DNA from 2 places in the Arthrobacter sp. KN11-1C genome. Region 1 is predicted to be linked to the other one. Evidence: riboswitches for the same ligand, from Rfam matches in the RefSeq annotation. Region 1 holds a riboswitch; the other holds the start of a gene.
The links. Region 1 has a riboswitch for S-adenosylmethionine ahead of metX (homoserine O-acetyltransferase MetX). Riboswitches for the same ligand answer to the same signal wherever they lie in the genome.
Positions count from the first base shown of each region.

Region 2: linked by a shared signal. The riboswitch ahead of ACSBOX_RS16360 (hypothetical protein) and the one ahead of metX (homoserine O-acetyltransferase MetX) in region 1 are both predicted to bind S-adenosylmethionine.

Region 1 covers NZ_CP197467.1:3,092,682-3,099,896, reverse strand. Annotated here, with positions in the region: gene ACSBOX_RS14585 (histidine phosphatase family protein) at 1-568, opposite strand, end outside; gene ACSBOX_RS14580 (CPBP family intramembrane glutamic endopeptidase) at 670-1,434, shown strand; gene ACSBOX_RS14575 (VOC family protein) at 1,690-2,328, opposite strand; gene ACSBOX_RS14570 (bifunctional o-acetylhomoserine/o-acetylserine sulfhydrylase) at 2,619-3,935, shown strand; SAM riboswitch class IV at 4,096-4,211, shown strand; gene metX (homoserine O-acetyltransferase MetX) at 4,225-5,346, shown strand; gene ACSBOX_RS14560 (hypothetical protein) at 5,365-5,805, opposite strand; gene ACSBOX_RS14555 (SGNH/GDSL hydrolase family protein) at 5,872-6,711, opposite strand; gene ACSBOX_RS14550 (alpha/beta hydrolase) at 6,781-7,215, shown strand, end outside.
Region 2 covers NZ_CP197467.1:3,498,850-3,506,064, forward strand. Annotated here, with positions in the region: gene ACSBOX_RS16335 (amino acid transporter) at 1-439, shown strand, start outside; gene ACSBOX_RS16340 (P-II family nitrogen regulator) at 497-838, opposite strand; gene ACSBOX_RS16345 (ammonium transporter) at 835-2,250, opposite strand; gene ACSBOX_RS16350 (helix-turn-helix domain-containing protein) at 2,566-3,141, opposite strand; gene ACSBOX_RS16355 (sodium:solute symporter) at 3,445-4,977, shown strand; SAM riboswitch class IV at 5,063-5,182, shown strand; gene ACSBOX_RS16360 (hypothetical protein) at 5,197-5,517, shown strand; gene ACSBOX_RS16365 (hypothetical protein) at 5,570-5,758, opposite strand; gene ACSBOX_RS16370 (VIT1/CCC1 transporter family protein) at 6,080-7,189, shown strand.

The sequences.
Region 1 (7,215 bases):
GTAGCGCCGCATTGCCCGGGTTGTTGAGCGACTCGAAATACTCCACCGACCAGTGGAACCAGCGCATGCAGAAGAGCCGCATCGTGAGGCCGTGGGTCACCAGCAGGGTGTTGGGCGCGTAGTCGGGCTTTTCCCAATGCCGGTACAGGGTTTCCATGAAGGACGAAATCCGGTCGTACACGTCGGAGCCCGATTCGCCCTCGCGGAACCGGTAGAAGAAGTGCCCGTAGAGGTTGCGGAGCTCCTTCTGGTCCCCGATGTCTCCGGCGATCTGGAAGTTGGCCCAGTCCTGTTCACGCAGCCGGGGCTCCTCGATCACCCTTTCGGTGAGGCTGCCCAGATTCAGCGCCTCGAGGGTTTGATAGGCCCGAAGGTACGGCGAGACATAAACGCACACCGGTTCGCCGTCGAGCTTCCTGCGCAATGCCTCACCCGCGGCCCGTGCCTGCTCGAGGCCAAGCTCCGTCAGCGGGATGCGGTAATCGGGTACACGGTTGTAGATGGACGTGTCGGCATTGGCGGCGGACTGGCCGTGCCGGATCATGAAGATTCGTGCGGGCGCGCTCATCCCACCAAGCATAGGCTCAGCAGACCCGCCGCCCGTGCAAGCGGACTCCGGGTGACCCGGCTCGGAGGGAAACATCAGGCAAATGAAGGCAAGATAGGAGCATGCTCCTAGCCTCAACGCGCCGGTTGCGCGCCGAAGTACTGATTGTCCTCGGGCTGTCCCTGGGCCAATCGGCCGTGTACTCCGTAGTGCAGCTGTTGGACAAGATGACCCAGGGGCCCTTGGCCCATGCGACGTCCACCCTCAACCGTTCGCAGAGCACGCGCGAGTACTTCGATCTCACCTACCAGCTGCTGGACATCGGGTTCGCGCTGGTCCCGGTGGTGTTGGTGTTCTACTTCCTGTCCTTGCACCGCCAAACCGCCGAGAGTCCCTCGGGTTTCACCCGGCTTGGCTTCAACTTCGCCCGCCCGGGCCGCGACGCGCTGCAAGGACTGGGCCTCTTCGCGCTCATCGGAATCCCGTCATTGGGCCTCTACGCTGTTGGCCGCGCCCTGGGGATCACGACGGCGATCATCCCGAGCGGCCTGGACTCCTACTGGTGGACAGTGCCGGTACTGGTCCTCTCCGCGGTGCGGCACGCCATCGTCGAAGAAGTGATCGTGGTGGGCTATCTCCTGGACCGGTTCGGGCGGTTCGGATGGAGCACTCCGTTGGCGATCGTGCTTAGCGCGCTCCTTCGCGGCAGCTACCACCTGTACCAAGGCTTCGGGCCCTTCATCGGCAACGCCGTGATGGGCCTCGTGTTCGGCTGGATCTACACCAAGACCAAACGGGTGATGCCGCTCGTGGTGGCCCACGCGCTCCTGGACATCGTGGCGTTCGTCGGCTTCAGCGTCTTCGGCAAGGCCATCGGCCTGGGGTAGGTGGGCGCGCGGTTCGCTCGGCGACCCCCAGGTTCCCTGAGAACACCCGTATTTACTGAGGACGCCCGGGTTCGCCAGGGACACCCGAACCCGCGCATCCTCCGTCCGTTTGCGACTCCCGGGCGAAAATGGGGGTCGCGTTAAAAGGTTTCGGCCGCCATTGCGGGGTGGCGTCATTGGCACCCGCATATGGCGGCCGAAGCTTTTCCGGGCTTCCTTGCCCGTTGGTCCGTCAGGTTATGACTGGGTGGTCCGTCAGATCGTGACTGCTCCGTTGGCGGTTTCGAACGTTACTGACATGATTCCCGGCGTCCCGTGCGGAGCCATCCATTGGACTGCGACGTCCTCGAGGGGCTTCTCCACGGGTTCACCAAGCCACTCGGTGACGCGCTCCGCGGAGCCGGCAATGGTGAGGCTGGACATCTTGACGTCGCTTGGGTACACGAGGGACGGGTGAAGAGCGGGGTCGCCCTCCCAACGGAGCAGATACGGAACCTGGGGATCGGCGATGAGTCCCAGGATGCCGATCTGCGACCAGACGAGTTCGCGGCCGTCCGGGAACTTGCGGTTGCCCGGGACGGCGGCGCGTCCGAGCCGCTGTTCGAACGGGCTCAGGTCGTCCACAGCGACGCACCAGCCCATCCAGCCACCCCCTGTGGCGGAGCGTGCACGGACGGCTTGTCCAAAAGGTGCCTTGTCGGAGGCCGGGTGGTCCAGGACCTCGACAACTTCCAGGTATTTGTGGTCAGCAAGGGGAATGATCATGTTCCGGGTACCAAAGCGCGGATGCACTCCGCCCCGGACTGCGTCCACTCCCAATGCTGCGGAAATCCGCTCGGTGGTGGCCAACAGGCCATCTCGTTCACAAGCGTAAGAGACGTGATCCATGCGCATGGCTTCATCTTGGCACTTTGTGATGGAGCTCTCAGCTAAGTCAAGCCTAACCAAGGTGGGATGTGTCGAAAAGGCAGCTCAGGGTCACTTCAGGACGCGCCGGGAAAGAAAACTTCCGTGTTCGTCATAAAGCTTCCGGAGCCCGCAATGCCGTCCCTAGACTGGCGGCAACCGATCGCCGGCATGCTGAACCCTTCAGCCCGGCATGCTGAACCCTTCAGCCCGGCAGGCTGAACCCTTCAGCCCGGCAGGCTGAAGCACGGCAAGAGCCCAGACAACCAGGAGTCCGCATGTCCCAAGGATGGTCATTCGAAACGCGCCAAATCCATGCCGGCCAGGAGCCGGACGCCGCTACCGGCGCCCGTGCCCTGCCCATCTACCAGACGACGTCGTTCGTCTTCCCCAGCGCGGAAAGCGCGGCCAACCGTTTTGCGCTCGCCGAGCTGGCGCCCATCTACACCCGGATCGGCAACCCCACGCAGGATGCCGTGGAGCAGCGCATAGCGAGCCTGGAGGGTGGCTTGGCGGCCCTCCTGCTGAGCTCCGGCCAGGCCGCGGAAACCTTCGCCATCCTCAACGTGGCCGAGGCCGGTGACCACGTGGTCGCCAGCCCGAGCCTCTACGGCGGCACCTACAACCTGCTGGCCCATACGCTGAAGAAATTCGGCATCTCCGTGACCTTCGTCGAGGACCCGGACAACCTCGACCACTGGCGGGACGCGGTGCAGCCAAACACCAAGCTGTTCTTCGCCGAAGTCGTCTCCAACCCCCGGCAGGACGTCTTGGACATCGAGGGCGTCTCCCGCATCGCCCATGAGGCCGGAGTCCCGCTGGTCGTGGACAATACCCTCGCCACTCCCTACCTGATCCGGCCGATCGAGTGGGGCGCGGACATCGTGGTGCACTCGGCCACGAAGTACCTGGGTGGGCACGGATCTGCCATTGCCGGTGTCATCGTAGACTCCGGCAACTTCGATTTCGGGAAGGACCCCGAGCGGTTCCCCAACTTCAACACACCGGATCCCAGCTACAACGGCCTGGTCTACGCCCGCGACCTCGGCAAGGACGGGGCCCTCGGGGCGAACCTCTCCTACATCCTCAAGGCCCGGGTCCAACTCCTGCGCGACCTCGGCTCGGCGGTTTCCCCGTTCAACGCGTTCCTGATCTCCCAAGGCATCGAAACCCTCAGCCTCCGGGTGGAACGCCACGTGGACAATGCCACCAAAGTGGCGCACTGGCTCGAAGGGCGCGACGACGTCGAATCGGTTGCGTACGCGGGGCTGCCTTCCAGCCCGTGGTTTGAGCGGGGCCGGAAGTACGGCCCCAAGGGCACCGGCGCCGTGGTGTCCTTCACCATCAACGGCGGGGTCGAAGCCGGCAAGCGCTTCGTGGACGCCCTGGAACTGCATTCGCACGTGGCCAACATCGGCGACGTCCGCTCGTTGGTCATCCACCCGGCGTCGACGACGCACAGCCAGCTAACGCCGGAACAGCAGGCCATTGCGGGAGTGACCCCTGGCCTGGTGCGGCTGTCCGTCGGAATCGAGCACATCGACGACATCCTCGCGGACCTCGAGTCGGGATTCCGGGCAGCCAAGAGCGCCTAGCGCGGACCCGGACGGGATACGAGGCTGGTCGGCGACGCAAGATGAATCTTCGCCGGCCAGCCTTCGCAACCCCCGCTTCGTGAACAAAACGCGGCCAAGTGTCACAAAGATGTCATAATCTTCGTCAGGAGGGGTCCGTTTTTCCTAGACTCTTCCTATAGGTCATGAGTGCCAGCGACAGCCCCGGCTTGCTGGCCGGCAACCCTCCATTCGCGGCGGGGTGCCCCGGGTGAAGACCTGGCCCTTCGCTGTGTTGGCGGCGGGCAAGCGCGATGTGAGGTGTCAACGAATGACAATTGCTGCAACAGCCATACCCCTTTCCGGTACCCAGGACGGAACCCTCAAGTACGTTTCCGTGGGCGGACTCGAGCTGGAGGCCGGAGGTTCCCTCCCGGACGTCGTCCTTGCGTACGAGACGTGGGGGCGGCTCAACGCAGACGCTTCCAACGCTGTCCTCGTGGAACACGCCCTCACCGGCAGCACCCATGTGGCCCGCGGCGAGAGCGACGAAGAAGGCTGGTGGGAGCAACTCGTGGGTCCCGGCGCCACCATCGACACGGACCGCTACTTCGTGGTTTCCGTCAACATTGTGGGGGGCTGCTACGGCAGCACCGGGCCGTCGTCGAGCGCTCCCGACGGCAAGCCGTGGGGCTCCCGCTTCCCGCTCGTGACCCTTCGCGACAGCACGGTAGCCGAGGCCAGGCTGGCCGACGCCTTGGGGATCCACAGCTGGCACACCGTCGTGGGCGGGTCCATGGGCGGTGCCCGTGCACTGGAATGGGCCGTCGGCTATCCGGACCGTGTCAAGCGATGCGCCGTGATCTCCATCGGGGCGTACAGCACTGCCGAGCAGATCGCGTTCGCACAGGCCCAGACGCTCGCCATCCGGCAGGACGCCGACTTCAACGGCGGAGACTACTACGGCCATGCCGCCCCCGAGGCGGGCCTGGCCCTGGCCCGGCGGATTGCCCACATCACCTATCGCTCGGCAGACGAGCTGGACTTCCGCTTCGGCCGGAACGCCCAGGGCGGCGAGGCACCACTCCAGGCTGCCGCGTTGGGGGACCGGGGCCGCTACCAGGTGGAGAGCTACCTGGACCACCAGGGAAGCAAGCTGGTCCAGCGCTTCGACGCCAATAGCTACATCGCCATTACCGAAGCGCTCATGAGCCACGACATCACGCGCGGCCGGGGCTCGCTGGAGGACGCGCTGGCCGTGGCCACGGCGACGTTCTTCGTGGCCTCGGTGGACTCGGACCGGCTCTATTTCCCGGAGCAATCCCGCGAGCTCGCCAAGGCCCTGCCCGGCGAGGTCCCTGTTCACGTGATCGAGGCGCCGATCGGGCACGACGGTTTCCTCACCGAGATCGGACAGCTCGGCCCCCAGCTGCGCGAAGCCTTTTTCGGATAGCGCGCCTTTTCCGCTGAATCAGCCGTTCATGATCTCCTGGCGGAGTTTCATGTAGTCCTCCATGGCGATTTTCCCGTCGCTGTACTTCTGGTCCAGTTCGGCCAGTTTCCGTGCCCGGTACCCTTGGGGCGCGCTGCTCGGCTGGGGAGCGCCGCCCGCTTGCGGAGCAGCCGACGACGGCGGAGCGGCCTGCGACGGCGGAGCGGCCTGCGGTGCGGGCGTCGCCATCGGGTTTTGGGGCGCAGGCGGGATGACCACCGGGGGTTGTTCCGGGTATCCGACCGGGTAGTGCTGTGGAGGGTAGGGCTGCCCGGGGTAATCCTGCGGAGGATAGGGCTGCCCAAGGTAATCCTGCGGAGGGAAGTCCTGGATCCTGCGCTGGCGCGATCGGTTGTACATGCGGATCCCCATGGGAATCAGCCAAGAGCAGACGATGATCCAGAAGATCAGATTGTTCACGGCGGAGGCCTCCCTGTCTTTCACCAGCTTAGCCCCGCTCCCTGTGGCTAAGCTCGCGGTTCGCGCTCAGCTCCCGGGCAGGAGCGTGTCGGCAGGACCGAAGACGGGTCCCGGCGTCGGGCGTTTCGGCAGGATCCCGTCACCGGAGGAGCGGTGCCTGATCCGGCGGATGACCCACGGGACAAAGTATTCGCGTGCCCAGACGAGGTCGCCTGAGCGGGCTTCGCGCCAACTGCGCTGGGGGAGAGGTTTGGGGTAGAGCGGTTCGAGGTTGTGCGGCACATTGAGTGAGTCGAGGACCATCGCGGCGACGGTGTGATGGCCGAGGGGCGAGAAGTGGAGGCGGTCTTCGTCCCACATCTGGGAGTTGGAAAGCTGCCTCAAGGACCACATGTCAGCCACCACGGCATCATGGCGGGCGGCCACGGTGCGAAGGTTCTCGTTGTAGATGGCCACCTTGCCGCGGATCCGGCCGAGGACTGATGACACTGTGTCCGGACCGTTGAAGAGAACCACCGTGGCGCCGTCGGAACTCAGGGTTTGCACGGCGGCATCGAGTTTCTCGGCCAGGGCGTCGGGATCGCCGCCGGGACGGATGAGGTCGTTGCCGCCTGCGGAGATGCTCACGAGGTCCGGTTTGAGGTCCATGCACGGGCCAAGTTGTTCGTCGAGGATTTGCTGCAGCAGCCGTCCGCGGATGGCGAGATTGGCGTAGGCGAAGTCGCGGTGTCCCCGGCTCAGTTCCTCGGCTACGCGGTCGGCCCAGCCGCGATGTCCTCCGGGGTTGTTGGGCTCGGGGTCGCCGATGCCTTCGGTAAAGGAATCACCTAACGCCACGTAGCGGGTCCATGGATGAATCCGCTCGTCCGACTTTGCCACCGTGGAATCAGTGTCACTCACGTCCATATCCTGCCTCTTGCTGCGTCGCTACGCGCCCGTAGCTTGTTACTCATGGGTAACTGCAAGAATAGTCCCATGAGTCAAGCTTCCGCCTTTCCTGCCCCGGTCGTTTTGTGGTCCCACGAAGAGGAGGATCGGGCTGGAAAGCCGTTGCTGGTCCTGTTGCACGGTTATGGATCCAACGAGCAGGACCTCTTCAGCCTGGCCGGCATGTTGCCCCAGGACTTCGTCGTCGCGTCGCTCCGGGCGCCGATCGCCACAGGCCCGGGCTTCACGTGGTTCCCGCTCACGGCGTCCATCGACTACTCCCTCGACGCCGTCAAGGACGCCGCGGAGTACGTGTTTTCCTGGCTGGATTCGGTCAAGTCCAACCACAGCTCAGTGACGCTCCTCGGGTTTTCCATGGGCATGGCCATGGCCACCTCGCTGCTCCGGCAGCGCCCGGCGGACTTTGCCGCCGTCGTCGGGCTTTCAGGCTTCGCCGTCGACGCCGGTGAGGACCCCGCGTTC
Region 2 (7,215 bases), 410 kb from region 1:
CGAGGAAGGCCCCATCCGGATCATCGCGCACGAGCCCAAGCGGCTAAGCGCAGACCGGTACCAGTTGAAGCTGCAGCACGCCCAGCAGGCAAACCACTTGCCAGTGGACAGCGACGCGATCTTTATCGAGATCATCGTGGATGACAGCTCCGACTTCGAGCAGGAACTCCTCGTCCAGGGCATACGCCGTCACGGTTTCAAGATCCTCGAGATCCACAGCAACAACGTGCCCAACACGCTGGCCGCGGTGCTCCTCCACATCCGCGACGTCACGGGGCTGATGCCGCATATCTATTTCCGCTGGACCGAAGGCAACCCCATCGCCAACCTGAGCAAGTTCCTCTTCTTCGGCGAGGGCGAGATCGCCCCGGTGACCCGCGAAGTGCTCCGCGAAGCCGAACCGGACATCACGCGCCGGCCGTGGGTGCACGTGGGCTGAACGTGACAGTGTCGGTGCCGCTCCTCCCGGAGCGGCACCGACACTTGGACTGTCCTTCTAGCTGATCGCCGAGGCGCCACGCTCCCCGGTCCGAACGCGTACTGCCTGGGATACGTCGACCGTCCAGATCTTGCCGTCCCCGAATTGGCCAGTACTGGCGCCGGAGATGATGGCTTCCACTATTCCGTCCACCAGATCGTCCGTGGCCAGGACCTCCACCCGGATCTTGGGCAGGAGATCGGAGTTGTATTCCGCGCCCCGGTACACCTCTACGTAGCCCCGTTGTTGGCCGTAACCGTTGGCTTGGCTGACGGTCATCCCGTTGACTCCAAAGTGTTCCAAGGCTTCCCGGACTTCGTCGATGCGTTCCGGCCGCACTATGGCCGTGACGAGTTTCACGTCGTCGCCTTGGTGCGGATCCGATCTGTTTTTCCGTTGGAGCTAGCTTCTTCGTCACCGCTGGAACCCAGCGGGGTTTTGCCGTTCTGTGGCTCTCCGGGATTGAATGATCCGCCGACCATGGCCAGCTCGTAGGCGGTTTCCGCGTGCTCCGTGATGTCGATGCCCGCCAGCTCTTCGTGTTCCTTGACGCGCATGCCCACTGTCTTGTGGATGGCCAGCCCGATGAGCGTCGTCATGATCGCCGTCCACGCGGTGACTACGAGTGCCGTCAATATCTGGGGCCAGAATTGGCTCAATCCGCCTCCGTAGAAAAGCCCGCCTTCAGTCTTCGCGGAGGGTACGGCGAAGAATCCGAGGGACAGGGTCCCCCACAGGCCGCCGACAAAGTGGACGGCGACGACGTCCAGGGAGTCGTCCAGGCCGATCTTGAACTTCAGCCCGATAGCCAGCGCGCAGACGGCACCCGCGATGACGCCGATGACGATCGCGCCGATGGGATCCACGAATCCACAGGCCGGGGTGACTGCCACCAAGCCCGCGACGGCGCCGGATGCGGCACCGAGGGACGTCGCGTGGCCGTCGCGGAGCCTTTCGACAAGCAGCCAGCCGAGGAGCGCTGCGCTTGTCGCTAGGAGGGTGTTTGTCCAGGCAAGTGCGGCAATTCCATCAGCGGCCAGTTCCGAGCCGGCGTTGAAGCCGAACCAGCCGAACCACAGCAGGCCCGCCCCGAGCATCACGAAGGGAAGGTTGTGCGGCCGGATGTTGGGGTCTTTCATGAATCCGAGCCGTTTGCCGAGGACCACCGCGAGCATCAGCCCGGCCATGCCGGCATTCATGTGGACCACCGTGCCACCGGCAAAGTCGAGCGCCGAGATCTTGCTGCCGATGATCCCGGTGGATCCGAAGAGGCCGCCACCCCAGACCCAGTGGGCGATCGGCGCGTAGACGATGGTGACCCAGAGGCCGGCAAACAGCAGCCATGGGCCAAACCTGACGCGTTCGGCCACCGCGCCACTGATCAGTGCGACCGTGATGATGGCGAACGTCGCTTGGAATCCTATGAAGACCATGTCCGGCAGCCCCGGGGCTTTTCCGCCGATGACGCCGGCCAGTCCGCTGAGTCCGAAGTTCGCGAAGGGGTCTCCGATGAAGCCGCCCATCGTATCCGGGCCGAACGCGAGTCCGTAGCCCCACAGGGCCCAGACCACCGCGACCACGCCAATGGCGCCGAAGCTCATCATCATGATGTTGAGGACGGATTTCATCCTGACGAGGCCGCCGTAGAAGAACGCCAAACCTGGCGTCATGAGAAGGACGAGGGCGGAAGCTGCAAGCATCCAGGCTGTTGCGCCGGGATCGAGGGTCTGGGGGTTCACATCCAGCCCTACGCTGAAGAATACTGGGTTCATTTCGGGAGCCTTCCTGCATATACGGCGCTCCATGGCGCCCGCACGGCGAGACCATTTTTAAAACGAACAGGTTCTGGTACCCCACGGGATACCGACCTTGACGAGTTGCCTTGACTCGAAGGTACAGTCGCCCTGTTTCAGCATTCGGCACGGATCATTTCAGGCACGTAACACCCAAGGCCCCAGGGTTAAATCCTGAAGTCGGTCATGTTTCAGGCGTGTTACACACCGCGTGTCGCAAAACCGCGTGTCGCAACTGCGTCGCGTGTCGCAAAACCGCGTGTCGCAACTGCGTCGCGTGGCACATCGCCGGCGTCAGCGGCTGGCTGCCGGCACCAGGATCCAGAGCACCTCAACGGGCTCGTCTGTGGGATTGACCCAGGTGTGGGGTTCGCGGCCCGGGAAGGACAGAGTGTCTCCCTCTTCGAGCTCGTACTCCTCGTTGGTGAGGATCAATGTGATGCGGCCCTTGACGACGTGCAGGACGTCGACGTCGCAATCGACAGCGTAGAGCTCGGCCTCTCCCCGGCCGCGGGGCTCGATCGAGGCCTGCAGGATCTGCAATCGCCGTTCGGAGCGCGCGGTCAGGAGACGTTCCACAATGCCCTGCCCACCGAGTGAAATCCGCGGTCCGTCGTCGCGTCGGGTCAGGTGCGTCTCGGGTGCCGCAAAAAGGTCTCCGATGGACACCGAGAGAACTTGGCAAAGCGTCACGAGGGAAGCGACCGACGGCGATGTCAGGTCACGCTCCACACGGCTCAGGAACCCCTTGGTCAGGCCGGTGGCGTCGGCGACTTGCTCGATGGTGAGCCGCTGGGATTGGCGGGCGGCACGGATTCTGGAACCGATGGCAACGGGGACGTTGCTCGGTTCAACGGGGAGAGCCTTCATTCACGAACCTTTCAGGCCGTTTTGGCGGCCCTGTCATTGCTGCAATAGTAGCCGGATCGCCTGCGTGGCGGGGCCTCCGGATGGCTGGAGGACCGCCGTTGCGCCCGCTGCGCACGGCAACGCCTTGACTGTTACTCGCATCACTACGTATCCTCATAGGCAACAAGTGTTGTTTGTGAGGCACACGTCACAGGCTACTCTCCCCACTCACCAGCGCAGAGACCTTCCGCAACCCCGCACGAAACCCCGCGGACCGGCGTCGGAATCCCCCAGAGCTCTGCGCATCACTTTCAGGAGCCAACCGTGGACTCTTCGTTCATCAATATTGCGATCGTGGTGGTGTATTTGCTCGCCATGCTGGCCTTCGGCTGGTGGGGCAAGTCGCGCACCAAGAACAACAGCGACTTCCTGGTGGCAGGACGCCGCCTCGGTCCGATGCTCTACACCGGCACGATGGCCGCCGTCGTCCTTGGCGGCGCATCGACGGTTGGCGGCGTCGGCCTCGGCTACAAGTTCGGCGTCTCCGGCATGTGGCTGGTGGTGGCCATTGGTTCGGGCGTCCTCCTCCTGAGCCTGCTTTTCGCCGGCACCATCCAGCGGCTCAAGATCTACACGGTCTCCCAGATGCTGAGCCTGCGGTACGGCCAGCGCGCCACGCAGACCTCCGGCATCGTCATGCTCGCCTACACCCTCATGCTGTGCGCTACGTCCACGGGCGCCTACGCCACCATCTTCGTCGTCCTCTTCGGCTGGGAGCGCTGGCTCGCCATCGCCGTCGGCGGCGCCATCGTCCTGGTCTACTCCACCATCGGCGGCATGTGGTCCATCACCCTCGCCGACCAGGTGCAGTTCATCATCAAGACCGTGGGCATTTTCTTCCTCATGCTCCCGTTCGTCCTCAACGCCGCAGGCGGCTTCGACGGCATCCGTGCCCGCGTTGACGCCAGCTTCTTCCAGCTGGACGGCATCGGAGCCCAGACCATCATCACGTACTTCGTCGTCTACACCCTGGGCCTGCTGATCGGCCAGGACATCTGGCAGCGCGTCTTCACCGCGAAGACCCCCAAGGTGGCCCGATGGGGCGGCGCCACCGCCGGCATCTACTGCGTCTTGTACGGCGTCGCCGGCGCATTGATCGGCCTGGCCGCCCGGGTGGCCCTGCCGAACATCGACGTCAAGGCCCTTGGCAAGGACGTCGTCTACGCCGAGGTAGCCACGCACATCCTGCCGATCGGCATCGGCGGACTTGTCATGGCCGCAGCAGTCGCCGCCATGATGTCCACCGCGTCCGGAGCCCTCATCGCCGCAGCCACCGTTGCGCGCGCCGACGTGGTCCCGTTCGTGGCCAGCTGGTTCGGCAAGACAATCAACACCAGCGACACCGAGAATCCCGAGCATGACGTCAAGGCCAACCGCTACTGGGTCCTTGGCCTGGGCATCGTGGCAGTACTGATCTCGATGGCGGCGCAAGACGTCGTGGTAGCCCTGACCATCGCCTACGACATCCTGGTAGGTGGCCTGCTTGTTGCCATCCTGGGCGGCTTGGTCTGGAAGCGCGGTACAGGTATTGCCGCAGCCTGGTCCATGGCGGTCGGGTCCGTACTGACCCTTGCCTTGCTGATCGCCTACGCCACCGGAATCATCCCCAGCGAAGACGGCGTCTACGCCAACGACCCCATCTACTGGGGCCTCGGCGCCTCGTTCGCCGTCTACTTCGTGGTCTCCCTCCTCACGCCGCCCACCGAGCCCGCGGTCCGCGAAGCCTGGGACCGCCGCGTTGCCGGAGCGGCCGCGGAGGAACTCCCCTTGGAAGCCCACCCGGTGGCCAGCCACTAAGTTTCACAAAACCTCGTACGACGGCGGCGCCGCACCTTCTCCTTCGAGAGGTGCGGCGCCGCTGTCGCATGTACAGTAGGAACAGCTTCAAGAGATGTGGCGCCAAGCTCCGACTTGCCACACGCCAACCCCATGTTCACGGGTGGTTCGGATGAAGAAGCGGCCCGGTTCGGACCAGAGACAACCGAACGGGCAAGAGCAACTCCACAGGAGAAGGCCATGCCTTTCGAAAACGGCGCTACCGCCACAACCGCGCACACTACCCAGTCCAGCACCCTCTTGTTGCCCCGCTTCCGGCGGGTGGACGAGTTCGTCCGGGTGATTCCCGGCGTCGACCTCTCCCAAGGCTCCATTACGTTCGTGGTGGACGGAAACCTGGAACGCTATTGGCATCATGAGCCGCGACTCATCACCGAAGCGCTTTCAAAAGCAGTCCAGCCCGCCCGCTGGTTCCCGGCCACGCGGAAACTTACCCTCACGGTTGCGGCAACCGGGCATCGTGCGGGCGTGCAGAAGCACTTCATCTTGAGCGCGTTTTAGCTAGCGCGTTTTAGCGGCCAAGTTCAGCGAGCCGGGTTTCAGCGGGCCGGGGCTATTCGATCACTTCCGACTCACGGTGTTCGTCGGCGTCGAGCGCGACCGGCCGTTCGTCGTCGTCAAGGACCTCGGCCTGTTCCTCCCAGTCTTCGTCCACGGCCAGGTCCTCGTTGTAGTCGTAGGCGGGATCGGCCTCGACCGTGGGCCGGTCGGGATGGCGGGCGTGGGTCTCGGTGCTGTCCATGGTGCAACCTCCGTTCGACGTGCCACTGAGCCCATCGCACAGGCACATGAGGCAGCCGATCCAACGCCACCCCGCCAATTCGTGGACCCTGTCCATCCATCCCAGCACTGCCCCCTGCGGCGGTCAAGGTCTCCCGCGAGCCTCCCGGTTTTTGAGGCGCGCCTAAAAAGTCCAGTGAGGATTGCCAGCCGAAAAACCGCGGAAATTGGCGATAAAGTGGAGCTGCAATGAGGCGATGAAGCCCGCCCCAGCAACCCAGGAGTCCCGGTGCACCCGCACACAAAACCCTCGCATTCAGACAATCCCTCGGACCCAAGCAGTCTGTCCCAAGACGCAGCAGCCCCCAAGACTCCCCCGTCGTCGTCGGACATCAAGCGTTGGCGGCAGTACCTGGCCGACGAACGGGCCGAAGCCGCCGTGTACCGCCAACTGGCGCAGCGCCGCGACGGCGAGGAGCGCGAAATCCTTTTGGCCCTCGCAGAGGCCGAGGGCCGCCATGAGGCACACTGGCTCAAGCTCCTCGGCGAACATGCCGGCATGCCGAAGGCGGCCTCCGCTCGAAGCCAAATGCTTGGCTTCCTGGCCCGGAACTTCGGATCGGTGTTCGTGCTGGCCCTCGCCCAACGGGCTGAAGGGCGCTCGCCCTATGCGAAGGATCCAGCGGCAACCCGCGCCATGGCGGCCGACGAACAGATCCACGAAGAAGTAGTCCGCGGCCTGGCGACGCGCGGCCGCAACAGGTTGTCCGGAACCTTCCGCGCTGCCGTATTCGGCGCCAACGACGGCCTGGTCAGCAACCTTTCCCTCGTGATGGGCATGGCGGCCACCGGGGTCCCCGCAACTGTGGTCCTGTTCAGCGGCGTCGCCGGCTTGCTGGCGGGAGCGCTGTCCATGGGTGCGGGCGAGTATGTCTCGGTCCGCTCCCAGCTCGAGCTCCTCAAGGCCACCCGCCCCACCCAGGCCACACTGACCGCAGCCCCGGCCCTGGACATCGAACACAATGAACTGGTGCTCGTGTACTTGGCCAGGGGCATGTCCCGCGAAGCCGCCGAACACCGGGCCGCCGAGCGCATGGGACTCTACAGCTGCGATTGCGATCCAAGCCTCTCGCTCCACCCCGAAGTTGAAGAAACCGTCAATGAGCACGAGGCCGTCGGCTCCGCGTGGGGCGCCGCGATCTCGAGCTTCTGCTTCTTCGCTTCGGGCGCCATCGTGCCCATCCTGCCGTTCATCTTCGGCATGACGGGCTTCTCGGCGCTTGCCGTGGCCGGTACGCTGGTGGGCATCGCGCTTCTGTCGACGGGCGCCGTCGTCGGCTTGCTGTCCGGAACCTCGCCGCTGACCCGCGGTCTCCGGCAGCTCGCCATCGGACTCGGTGCGGCCGCGGCCACGTATGGGCTGGGCCTCGTCTTCGGCGCTGTTATCGGTTAGCAGCGCCGGCCCGCCGGGGCGGCGGG